Linked DNA regions of Paraglaciecola sp. L3A3. Each later gene encodes a partner of the first gene's protein in a complex. Links are inferred from orthologs where the notes say so. Each region holds a gene or a part of one and is shown on either strand. Other genes may lie near its edges.

Region 1 (8,631 bases):
ATTTTACTGTTGCCGCTTCAGTTGCTACTAGTTTTGCTATTCAATGTTGTGGCATGACTGCTGGGGCAATTACTTGGTGGTCTTATTACCGTAAACTACAGTTGACTCATAATTGTGAAAAAGATAATTGGCAGTCATTATCTAAAGTTATTTTGTTAACTGTGCCTGCATCCATTATTGGTGTGTGGATGGTTCAGCTGCAACCTCATTTTTTTGTGAATTTTAGTGATCCTCAAAGTCTGCATGTAGGTTTTGGTTTTTTTTCTATTGCTTTATCTTTGGCTATTTTTTCCTCTGTTTTTTGGCTTAAAGATCGTGGCGGCAACAGCAAATTATCTCAATTTGATTGTTTTGCACTTCTTGTTATTACATGGATTGGTGGTGGTATCACTGCTTGGTTATCAATTGGCGTAGGCGAACTGTTAGCTGTGTATCTGATAGTGCGTGGTTTTAATGTAACCTTTGCTATCGCTGCTGCCGTTATCTTGAGTGCGTTTACAGTGTGGGGTGGTGTTATATTTCATGTGTTTGTAACTAAAGCCATTTATTGGCCTGTATTATTGTTTGCTGGTGCTGGGGCCATCATTGGTGGGGTTCTCGCTAAAAGGTTAGTGCTATATTTTTCTCCTAAAAATCTGAAGTTGTTTTTTGCTGGTTGGATTTTTATCTTAGGGGCTATCACTTTACCGTATTAGTGCAATACTTAAAGGTGAAGTCACCCACCTTTAAATTGACTTAAAGTGGGTGATAAATTCGGTTGATTATACTAAGAATCAGCTCGGCTAATAAATTTCGATTCAGCTGTGTTAATTTTGATTTTTTCACCGCTAGAAATATATTCAGGAACTTGTACTACTAAACCTGTGGTCAAAGTTGCAGGCTTAGTTCTGGCACTGGCAGAAGCACCTTTAATAGAAGGATCAGTTTCAGAGATAACTAACTCAACGGCTGCTGGCAGTTCAATGCCAACGGGATCACCTTCAACTAATAATATCTGTAAACCTTTGGTATCTTCGGTGATAAATGGGGCTTCTTCACTGATGGTGTCTTTATTTAAAAAGTAAGAACTGTAATCTTCGCTATCCATAAATACATATTCATCGCCATCAAGGTATGAATAGGTGACTTTATTTCGGTTAAACTCTACTGTGTTTAATACTTCGTCAGCTTTAAAACTTTCATCGGCTTTAGCGCCCGTACCTACTTCATATAAACGCATACGGTACAAACTTGCCCCAGCACGACCACTAGGTGTTAATTTGTTAATGTCTTTTACTAGGTATACTTTGCCGTTATGTTCTACGGCTGCATTCTTTTTAATTTCACTGGCTTTAGGCATTTTATTCTCCAAAAAATATTGTGTCAGAAAGTAACACGAAATAAAAAATTGGCAAAATACAAAGTTTTACTTTGTAGGGATTTATTTATCCAGTTTGCTTTAAAGTCAGTTGGAGATATTTGTTTGCTGTTTTAACATAACTGCCGATGTACCAGTTTTGGTCGTTATTTGACCAAATGTTAAATGAGTAGGAATGTTTTTTATGGTTGCCCCCAAACGACAAGTGTTAGTTAAGTTTTTATTATTGTTGATGATTTTAGTCGGCTACTTTGGTTACTTAACTTATCAGTATGATTTTTTGACCGGCGGGGTTGCGGCGTTAATTACTTGGAGCTTTTTTGTTTTATGTACCCCAGTGGCTGATGCCGGTTTTTTGTTAGATTTTCCGCTGCGATTATTGTTTGGTATTCGGATGGTCGTATCTGAGATTGTGGTGTGGGCTATCGCCATTTCCATTAATCTACTGGCAATTTTTTATTCTCCAGAATATTACCAGACCACTTTTATTACGCGCTTATGCGAAGTTATCATATTAAACCCATATCCTTATTGGGCAATTGTAGGTTTATCTGCTGTGGGGACATTTTTATCTATTCGTTTTGGCGATGAACTAATGGATGTATTTCATCACAAAGATCGCTTGGTATATTTCAAGCATCATTTCAAACATGAAATTATTTTGTTAGTGTTTTTCTTAGTGGTTATTTTTAGTTATTACCAAATAATGTCTACTTTGGGTATTCAGATCCAAGATTAGTCTTTTTTTGTTGATGGGTTGGAATTGGTATTACTAAGGTTTTATTCCAGTTTCACCTCGTTAGTTGTCAAAGTTTTTGGCATAATCTGTTTTTTCTCAGTTGCTATAGATAATCCCCTAAGGTCATATGTCGAAAACTTCTTCTTTGTTTGCTGTTGATGGCAAGTTATCTCAAGCTATTGACGGTTTTGTGCCACGACAGGCACAAACCGATATGGCTGTGGCTGTAGAAAAAATAATTGAAAGTAAAACCCCCTTAATAGTTGAAGCAGGTACTGGCACTGGCAAAACTTTTGCCTATTTGGTGCCTGCTATGCAATCAGATAAAAAAACGATTGTTTCTACTGGTACTAAAAACCTACAAGAACAACTTTTTCATCGCGACTTGCCTGTGGTAAAAAAAGCCTTAGGTTCAAATCGTAAAACGGCCTTATTGAAAGGACGGGCAAACTATTTATGTTTACATCGCTTAGGGCAAAATGGCGCAAATAGTTTATTAGAAAAACAAACCCTATCTGAATTTACCCAAGTGAGAGAATGGGCTTCGACTACCAAAACCGGGGATATGGGAGATATGAAAACCTTGGCAGAAGATGCCAAAGTATTACCCTTTGTCACCTCTACCGCCGATAATTGCTTAGGCAAAGAATGCCCAGATTACGAAGAGTGCTATATGGTTAAAGCCCGTCGTAAAGCATTAGATGCTGATGTGGTTGTTGTTAATCATCATTTATTTTTTGCTGATATGGCGCTAAAAGACACGGGCTTTGGTGAACTGATCCCCGAAGCGGATCTTGTGATATTTGATGAAGCTCATCAAATCCCCGATATCGCCAGTGAATATTTTGGCGAAAGTTTATCCAGTCGCCAGATACAAGATATGAGCCGCGATATTGAAGTGATTTATCGCACAGTACTAAAAGATGCCAAACAATTGCAAAGTGCAGCAGAAAAATGCCGCATGATAGCCGCTGATTTACGCTTGTTGTTTCCTGAAAATGCGCAAAAGGGCAACTGGCGTCAAATGTTAATGCGCGAAGAAATAAAGACACAAGTGAGTAAACTGACAGATAGTTTGACGGTTTTATATGAAGTATTAAAATTGCATGTGGGGCGTGATAAAGACTTAGACAATATATTCGAACGAGTATCTGAGGCCAGAGGAAAACTGAGTCGTTTAACTGACACTAGTTTATTAGGTGTCAGTTTATGGTACGAAACCACTATGCGACATATTAGCCTGCACCTGACCCCTTTAAGTATCGCTAAAAAATTTGCTGACTTTATAACCGAGCCTAAACGCAGTTGGGTATTTACTTCTGCTACCTTAATGGTAGATGGCGGTTTTAGTCATTTTCAACGACTGATGGGGCTAAATAATGCTGAAACCTTATCTTTAGACAGCCCTTTTGATTACCCTAATCAGGCTATGTTGTGTGTACCTAGATTTCTGCCTGAGCCTAATGCACGAGAAATGCGTGACACCCTTTTAGATATATCAATCAAGCTAGTCAAAGCTAGTCGTGGAAGATGCTTTTTATTATTTACCAGTCATGCCACCTTACGAGCGATTGCCAGTCAGTTAGAAGATAAAATAGATAATCCTATTCTGGTACAAGGTACAACTACCAAACGCGCTTTATTAGAGAATTATTTGGCTAATAAAAATGCTGTGCTTCTGGGAACTGGTGCCTTTTGGGAAGGGGTTGATGTGAGAGGGGACGATTTAACTTGTGTATTAATAGATAAATTACCTTTTGCTTCACCTGATGACCCTTTGTTACAGGCCCGTATAGAAGATTGCAGAAAATCCGGAGGAAATCCATTTAGTCAATTACAAATTCCTCAAGCTGCAATTGCATTAAAACAAGGTGCCGGCCGTTTGATTCGAGATGAAACCGATAAAGGCGTTTTGGTGATTTGTGATAATAGGTTAGTGACTAAAGATTACGGCAAGATCTTTATGGGTAGTTTACCTGACATGCACAGAACGCGAGATCTACAGAAGGCGATAGATTTTTTGCATCAGATCCACGATCATGAGAAAGACCAATGAACATATTAATTATCGAAACTGCAACAGAAGCCTGCTCAGTCGCTTTGCAAATCAACGGACAAGTTTATAGTCAATTTGAGGTGTGCCCCCAGCAGCATAGCCAGCGTATCTTACCCATGATAGATGAGGTTTTAAAAGAGGCGAATGTACAGCTTAAAGATGTTGATTATCTTGGCTTCGGACGGGGCCCAGGTAGTTTTACAGGGGTACGGATTGCCACCGGAATTATTCAAGGTCTGGCTTTAGGCACTGGGCATAAAGTAATTGCTGTTTCGACCCTAGCAGCTATGGCACAACAAGCTTCTGAGCAGTCACAAGCTGCTGAGGTTTATGCCGCCATTGATGCCAGAATGTCAGAAGTCTATTTTGCTCATTATCAAAATAATCAAGGTGTGATGAGTTTAGTGGGTGATGAACAAGTATTACCGCCTGAAGAAGCGCAGGCTCTTATCAAAAGTGAGCAAAATACTGTGGGTGTGGGTGTGGGTACTGGGTGGCAGGCTTATGCTGGTTTAAACCCAGAGCAATCATTGAAAATCTTAGCACCAATACTCTATCCCAATGCTAAGTACATGTTGTCATTGGCTGAAAAAGATATAGAAAATGGATTAGCTATTGACGTAGATGACATCCAACCTGTGTATTTACGAGATAAAGTGACTTGGAAAAAGTTGCCCGGAAGAGAGTAGGGTTGCGCTGCGCGCACTAGAATAATTCACTACGCTTACTTTATTCGCTGCGCTCACCAAGCATTCGCGTTGCTCACGGCATCCATGCCTTTTTTCAAGCCTCATCTCGATAACTGCGTCCTGCGTTATTCTACCTTCCGCCATCCCTGGCGGTCGCCTGCGGCTCAATTTGCTTTTTCCCAACAGCCGCAAAAAGTAAACACAAATTCATCGGGAATGAATTTGAACAACCGAAGGTTGACCCGTAGGGCAAAATATATGGATGTATTTTGTAAAAAGGGCCGCACTCCAAACAAATTTACTTCGGGCTATCCATGCCCTACGTGAACCAGCTAAAGCTGTTCAAAAGTTTTCCGGAAACTTTTGTCTAATCCATAAAATTTTTGTCTTTAATGTCGAAACGGCAAGGTAGAGTAACCTTGAATTGGTAAATCACACATCCCTGATGATCGGTAACCAATCTCAACATCCTTGTTGAGCTGTTTAAGCTGGCGGAACTTCGTTCCTAAATAATCAGCTTTCACCCAAACGTCCTTGTTAGGACATTCGACAAGCCCAAAATTTGATGGGGAATTTGTAGTCGCGGGTAAAACAACAACATCGACTACGCCGAGAAAATCAAAAGCATGTGCTTCGCCCACCAAGCATGGCTCCGCCACTTAAGAGCAGAATAAAGCCGAGTGGGTCTGGCTGTTGCAGCATTAAGCAGTTTGAAAGTGACAAATAGCGGCGAGTAGATATATTGAAGTATAAGAATCACACTAACGTTTGTCGCCATTGTTGCTGAATAGTTGAGCCAGTCGTCATTCCGGTGAGCTTTTAGGCCGGAATCCATTTGCGTTATACTCTCTATTTCAACGAATACAATGATGACTGTACCGCTAATTTTTTGTAGTAGCTCACATATATGATCATACAGTTTCGATGAATAGGTTTAAACCAGTCACCTGACTGGCAGTTTTGAGCGAATTGCAGACATTGGACTTTTCAGCCATAAAAGGTAATGTAGCTTACAAGGTAAACGATCTTGCAAGGTCGCACTAATAAACTGTTATAAATCACGGAGAGTATGGTGTCCATCAAGGAAATAGAAGCAATCATCAAAAAGGCAGAAGAAACACTTAAAACTGCTCAATTTGGTTTTGAGGATTTGTCTGATAAAAAAAGGCGAACTTCAGGTTTAAGAAACCTGATTGTATTTGGTAGGTCTGTTACTTTTGTAATCCAAAACTTGAAAACACCTGTCGGTGAAAAAGAATTTTCTACTTGGTATTTGCCTATCCAAGAAAGTTTAAAATCTGACGTACTAATGAAGTATTTCGTAACTTTAAGGAATGAAATTTTAAAACAAGGTAAGTTACCTATTTCAACATCAACTAGAGTAAATATAAATCCTGGGAATATGTCAAAGCTCGGAAATCCACCTCCTGGAGCAAAGAGTTTCTTTATTGGTGATCAATTAGGAGGAAGTGGATGGGTTATTGAATTGCCTGATGGAACTACTGAAAACTATTATGTTGAGCTTCCAACAAGTATGGCTGATGTAAGGCAACACTTTAGTGAGCTACCAGTCCCTGAAGATCACGAATTAAAACATAAACCTATTGAGGAGTTATGTGAAAACTATTTGGGTAAACTGGAGAGTATCATTGATAATGCAAGAGAAGCCTTTTTAGGTCAAAAGGTTCAAAAAGTAGGTAAAGTCCGGTTACCTGCCTACATGAGAGTGGTAAAGTGATTTATAACAAGTCAATTCAGCAGTACAAAAAACAGTTGGTTTTGCTCCTGCGGCTGATTGAGGCGTTAGTGCGTCAAGCGAAGCTTGATGCATCTTGCAGGGTGTAAGTCCCTGTCAGGTAAGGTTTAGCCAGCCACCTGTATCGAGTGTTGCGCCTATGGCGGAGTCTAGGATTGGTGAAATACTTATCAGCGATGCATTCGTGACTAGACGAACAATATAGGTGAAGCGTACACAGAGAATTATATAGGCCATAGGGAATGCGTGTTCCTGAAGTGCTGTTATCGCTCCGATAATAAATTAAGTTCTGACTGACGAGGCTTGTAACGCCGTCGAAGTCCAAGCAAAGCAACCATTATTCAACAAGTTTGAAACGGCAAGGTTGTGGCGAGTCAGCGGAGTTATTAAGCCGTGGCATGTATAAAGAGATGTATTGAGAACTTGAGAGAGCCAAAGGTGTTCCATAAGGAAAATGGTAGGGTAGTTAAGCCACAAGCGAGATGAACGATGACCCTTTGGCAGTCAGACTTGCTCATAGTAGTTTGAGGTTGGGAAAGCCATCCACATGGCGAAGGGGCAAGCAGTTATATCAGGTGTTTAGCAGATACATAGACCGGACAAAGTAGGGCTGGAAATACTATGACAACCGCACTAAATGCCATCACATTTAAATCACAGACACACCCCAACCATAGATTTCAGAACCTATATGGATTGCTAGGAGATGATTTACTGTATCAAAGTTGGGGGCAACTGAATAAACGAGCAGCTCCTGGTATTGATGGCATTACGGTGCCGAAATATAAAGAAGCGCTTGTGGAAAACCTCACACGTTTAAGTTCAGCCTTGAAAACCAAGTGTTATCGAGCAAATGACATTAAACGGGTCTTCATTCCCAAAAGTCATGGTAAACAACGCCCATTAGGCTTACCCACGGTGGATGACAAACTGGTACAGCAAAGCGTGAGTCAGATACTGCAAAGTATCTGGGAAGCGGATTTCTTGCCTAACAGTTATGGTTATCGGCCAAATAAGAGTGCGCATCAAGCGGTGCATAGTTTGAGTTTGAATCTTCAGTTCAAAGGTTATGGTTATATTGTTGAGGCTGACATTAAAGGCTTCTTTGATAATATTGACCACAATTGGCTGATGGAAATGCTTAAACAACGCATTGATGATAACGCGCTTTTGAGCCTAATCGGGCAATGGCTAAAAGCACGGATACACACCCCGCAAGGAGAATATCTCAAACCAACAAGTGGCACTCCACAAGGCGGTATCATTAGCCCTGTGTTAGCCAATATCTATCTGCACTATGCATTGGATTTATGGTTTGAGAAGAAGGTAAAACCTCGCATGAGAGGCAGAGCGATGCTGATACGTTACGCAGATGATTTTGTGTGTGCGTTTCAGTATGCCAATGATGCCGAGCGATTTTACAGCGTGTTGCCAAAACGACTCAAGAAATTCAAACTGGATACGGCACCAGAAAAGACCAGCCTAATAAGGTTCAGTCGATTCCATCCAAGTCGTAAGCGTCAGTTTGTGTTCTTGGGGTTTGCGTTTTACTGGGGCATTGATGCAAAAGGTAAACCGAGATTAAGGCGACGAACTGCGAGTCAAAAGCAGCGAAGTAGCCTGAGCGAATTTTACCATTTCATTAAAGCCAAACGCTCGCAGAAACTAGCGATTTGGCTACCTCAATTAAAACGCAAACTCACAGGGTTTAGAAATTACTTTGGGCTACCCGACAACAGCCGAAGCGTGAGTAAGCTATATAATTATGTGCTACATAGTTTGTATAAATGGCTGAACAGGCGCAGTGGTCGTCGAAGTTACAATTGGTGTAATTTTAAGAAGATGTTAGAGTATTTCCAAATACAGAAGCTACGAGTTAGCAAAAGAGTGATCCATGTTGACTGGTATTAAAGTGGCCGTGATTTACACGGGTGAATATATAACTGAAGAGCCGGATGCGGTAATTCCGCACGTCCGGATCTGTGTGGGGTCGGCTCAGTAATGGGCCGCTCTACCACGATATGTCTGCTAATG
Region 2 (3,527 bases), 1.9 Mb from region 1 along the record:
ATTGGCCAAAATGTCAGGTTTGCTTAACTTTAATCGAGCAATCTTCACTGCTGGAAATGACTTTAAGATACAATCAATTAAATGACTGGCTAGTGCCTCAATTAGTTTAAAATCACAGCATTTAGCCTCATCCGCTAATGTTTGTGCCACCAGAGCATAATTAAGCGTGTCGTCAACATTATCTGAATGAGCAGCAATAGATAAATCTGCTTGTAACTCAATATCGAGTATCAGTCGCTGCTTGTTTTTTCTTTCCCAGTCATACACGCCAATCAGCGATAAGACCTCTAGTCTTTCGATATGAATTTTATCCATTTGTGATCCGCGCTGCATTTTATCTTAGATTGTTATATTCTGGCTGAATTGTAACTCATTCTTTTAGCACAAGTACATGACAGCACTCACAATATTCATGTTTGCATTTGCCTATCTGCTTGGTTCTGTATCAAGTGCTATTTTGGTGTGTAGATTATTTGCCTTAGGCGATCCTAGAGAGCAAGGTTCAGGTAACCCAGGCGCCACAAATGTATTAAGAATTGGCGGAAAATTACCTGCTGCCTTAGTATTAATATTTGATATTTTAAAAGGTACAGTACCAGTATGGGCTAGTTATTATTTGGGCTTAGACCCTGTATATCTAGCTTTTGTTGCTGTCACCGCATGTTTAGGCCATATGTTTCCAATATTTTTTGGCTTTAGAGGTGGCAAGGCCGTTGCAACAGCTTTTGGCACTATCTTACCTTTAGGCTTAGATTTAGCATCCCTGCTTATTTTTTGTTGGGTAATAGTATTATATATATCAGGATATTCTTCGTTAGCCGCAATTATTACCGTTAGTTTAGCGCCACTTTTAACTTGGTTAATCCAACCTGAGTATGCCATGGCAGTAGCCATTTTAAGCGGCTTAATTATTCTTCGCCACAAAGAAAATATAATCCGTTTGTTCTATAAGCAAGAAAGCAAAGTACGACAGAATAAGCGAAAGTGAACCAACTAAATGGCGGGTAAATCCTCTAAAGACCATCTAGGTTGAGCTTTTGTACTTAACGATTCAGTTTCGCCGGCTTTTAACCTTTGTAATCCCGCATAAGCGATCATCGCACCGTTGTCAGTACAAAATTCTAATCTAGGATAAAACACTTCACCATTGATACTTCTCATCATATCAGCCAGTTGAGTGCGCAATTGCTTGTTAGCACTTACTCCACCAGCAATCACTAAACGTTTAAGTTTGGTTTGTTTCAACGCCCTTTTACATTTTATCGCTAACGTATCCACCACAGCTTCTTGAAACGCATAAGCAATATTAGCATGAGTTTGTGCGCTACCATCACTGGCTCGAATAGTATTAGCAGCAAACGTTTTTAAACCACTAAAACTAAAATCTAATCCAGGTTTCGTGGTCATAGGCCGTGGAAATTGATAATGCCCTGCTTCTCCTTGTTCGGCCAATTTAGCTAATAACGGCCCTCCTGGGTAATCTAAACCCAACAACTTTGCAGTTTTATCAAAGGCTTCACCTGCAGCATCATCTACAGATTCTCCTAGAACTTGATATTGACCGATACCATCCACTCTAACCATCATAGAGTGGCCACCTGAAACTAATAGCGCAATAAAAGGAAAAGATGGTACTGGTTCATCTAGCATAGGTGCAAGCAAATGGCCTTCCATATGATGTACACCCACAGCAGGCAAATTCCACGCATAAGCCAAACTACGGGCAACCGACGACCCCACTAGTAAAGCCCCTACCAAACCAGGCCCTTTCGTAAAAGCAATGCCATCTAAATCTTTTTCGGTGCAGTTAGCTTCCAATAATGTCTGCTTTATTAAAGGAATGATTTTTCGCACATGATCTCTTGATGCTAATTCGGGAACTACCCCACCATAATCAGCATGTAACTTTACTTGGCTATATAATTGATGTGACAATAACCCTTGATGCTCATCATAAACAGCAACACCAGTTTCATCACATGAGGTCTCGATTCCTAATACTCGCATAATATTTTTAATAATTTACAGATTAAACTGCTGGCATTTTACTGTTCTGAAGTGAAAGCGCCAATTTAAAATTAAATTTGTTTGAAGATATTCACTTTTTAACCTAACAAGGCTTTACTTCTGCTGTGGATATGATTAGAATTCCGCACCATTTTTAACCGAGCTGGTTACTTTTATGTACCGGTCGATATAATTAATATATTTTTGAGGTAAGAGTTTAATGCCAATCGTTAAAGTTAGAGAGAACGAACCTTTTGATGTTGCATTGCGTCGTTTTAAACGTTCATGTGAAAAAGCAGGTGTACTTTCTGAAGTTCGTCGTCGCGAATTTTTTGAAAAACCTACTTGGGAACGTAAGCGTAAGAAAGCTGCCGCTAAGAAACGTCTTTTGAAGAAGTTATCTCGCGAAAACGCTCGTCGCATCAGATTGTACTAAATCTCTTCTGAAGCGCGTTATTTGTATTTAATTATGAAACACGCGCTTTAAGTCGTTTTATCACACATCCTTTTTACGTTTTCGATGAGTCATACATGTCTTTATTAGATGATTTAAAAAATGCACAAAAAGATGCTATGCGCGCCAAAGATAAAGTTCGTCTTGGTACTATTCGCATGGCTTTGTCTGCCGTAAAGCAACATGAAATCGATGGACGTACTAATCCCGGTTATATTGCTTTAGACGATGATGGTATTCTTGCTATTTTAATCAAGATGATAAAACAGCGAAAAGATGCAGCCAGTCAATACGAAACTGCAGGTCGACAAGACTTACTTGACATCGAACTAGCAGAAATTGTTATTTTGCAAGGTTTTATGCCTAAAGCCCTTACTGAGGCAGAAATAGATTCTTTAATTGTTCAGGCAATGGAAGAAACTAGTGCTACTGGAATGCAGGATATGGGTAAAGTCATGGGCTGGTTAAAACCAAAAGTTCAAGGCAAAGCTGATATAGGCCAACTTAGTAGTAAAATAAAAGCTAAGCTTAACGCTTAAGTTATATCAGTACACTATATAGCATTCTACAAACCGCACTCAGTTGCGGTTTGTTTATTTAGGGCGCTAATATTTAAATTAGTGTCGAAGTTTATACTGACAATATGGCATCATACTCCCCGATTTTATTGTATTGCTTGAGAAAATTACATGTCTGGCCGTATCCCTCGTGAATTTATAGATGACATCATCGCTCGAACTGACATAGTAGAGTTAATAGACAGTCGTGTTTCTTTAAAAAAAGCAGGCCGTAATCACCAAGCTTGTTGTCCATTTCATAATGAAAAAAGTCCTTCTTTTACTGTCAGCCAAGACAAGCAGTTTTATCATTGTTTTGGTTGTGGCGCGCACGGTAATGTTATTTCGTTTTTAATGGAATTCGACCGATTAGAATTTCCTGAAGCCATAGAAGAATTAGCTCAATACCACAGTATAGAAGTTCCCCGAGAAAAAGGTGGAGCTCCAGCTCTAAGCGCAGAACAAAAACAGCAAAAAGGCAATGATTACGAGTTAATGGAAAAGGTGGC

Evidence for each region. Proteins that work in one complex are often made in the same cells at the same time.
Region 2: the proteins of tsaB (region 1) and tsaD are in contact, whole or in part, in a solved structure (PDB 4WQ4), measured with the Escherichia coli proteins. The link is inferred for Paraglaciecola sp. L3A3 from one-to-one orthologs.

The regions. Positions count from the first base shown.
Region 1 is NZ_CP047023.1:1,798,997-1,807,627, forward strand. The notes cover bases 2,996-5,994. They hold tsaB (tRNA (adenosine(37)-N6)-threonylcarbamoyltransferase complex dimerization subunit type 1 TsaB), read left to right. Parts: upstream 2,996-4,148; coding sequence 4,149-4,841; downstream 4,842-5,994. Other genes in these bases: GQR87_RS07520 (ATP-dependent DNA helicase), read left to right, coding at 2,996-4,152; GQR87_RS07530 (hypothetical protein), read right to left, coding at 5,231-5,482; GQR87_RS07535 (hypothetical protein), read left to right, coding at 5,911-5,994. In the rest of the region: GQR87_RS07505 (sulfite exporter TauE/SafE family protein), read left to right, coding at 1-695; elongation factor P-like protein YeiP, read right to left, coding at 767-1,339; GQR87_RS07515 (hypothetical protein), read left to right, coding at 1,542-2,096; more of GQR87_RS07520, read left to right, coding at 2,224-2,995; more of GQR87_RS07535, read left to right, coding at 5,995-6,579; ltrA (group II intron reverse transcriptase/maturase), read left to right, coding at 7,219-8,508. UniProt on the Escherichia coli protein: Required for the formation of a threonylcarbamoyl group on adenosine at position 37 (t(6)A37) in tRNAs that read codons beginning with adenine.
Region 2 is NZ_CP047023.1:3,691,193-3,694,719, forward strand. Bases 1-2,971 are described here. They hold tsaD (tRNA (adenosine(37)-N6)-threonylcarbamoyltransferase complex transferase subunit TsaD), read right to left. Parts: upstream 2,008-2,971; coding sequence 994-2,007; downstream 1-993. Other genes in these bases: folB (dihydroneopterin aldolase), read right to left, coding at 1-315; plsY (glycerol-3-phosphate 1-O-acyltransferase PlsY), read left to right, coding at 392-988; rpsU (30S ribosomal protein S21), read left to right, coding at 2,228-2,443; GQR87_RS15390 (GatB/YqeY domain-containing protein), read left to right, coding at 2,539-2,971. Also shown: more of GQR87_RS15390, read left to right, coding at 2,972-3,000; dnaG (DNA primase), read left to right, coding at 3,151-3,527.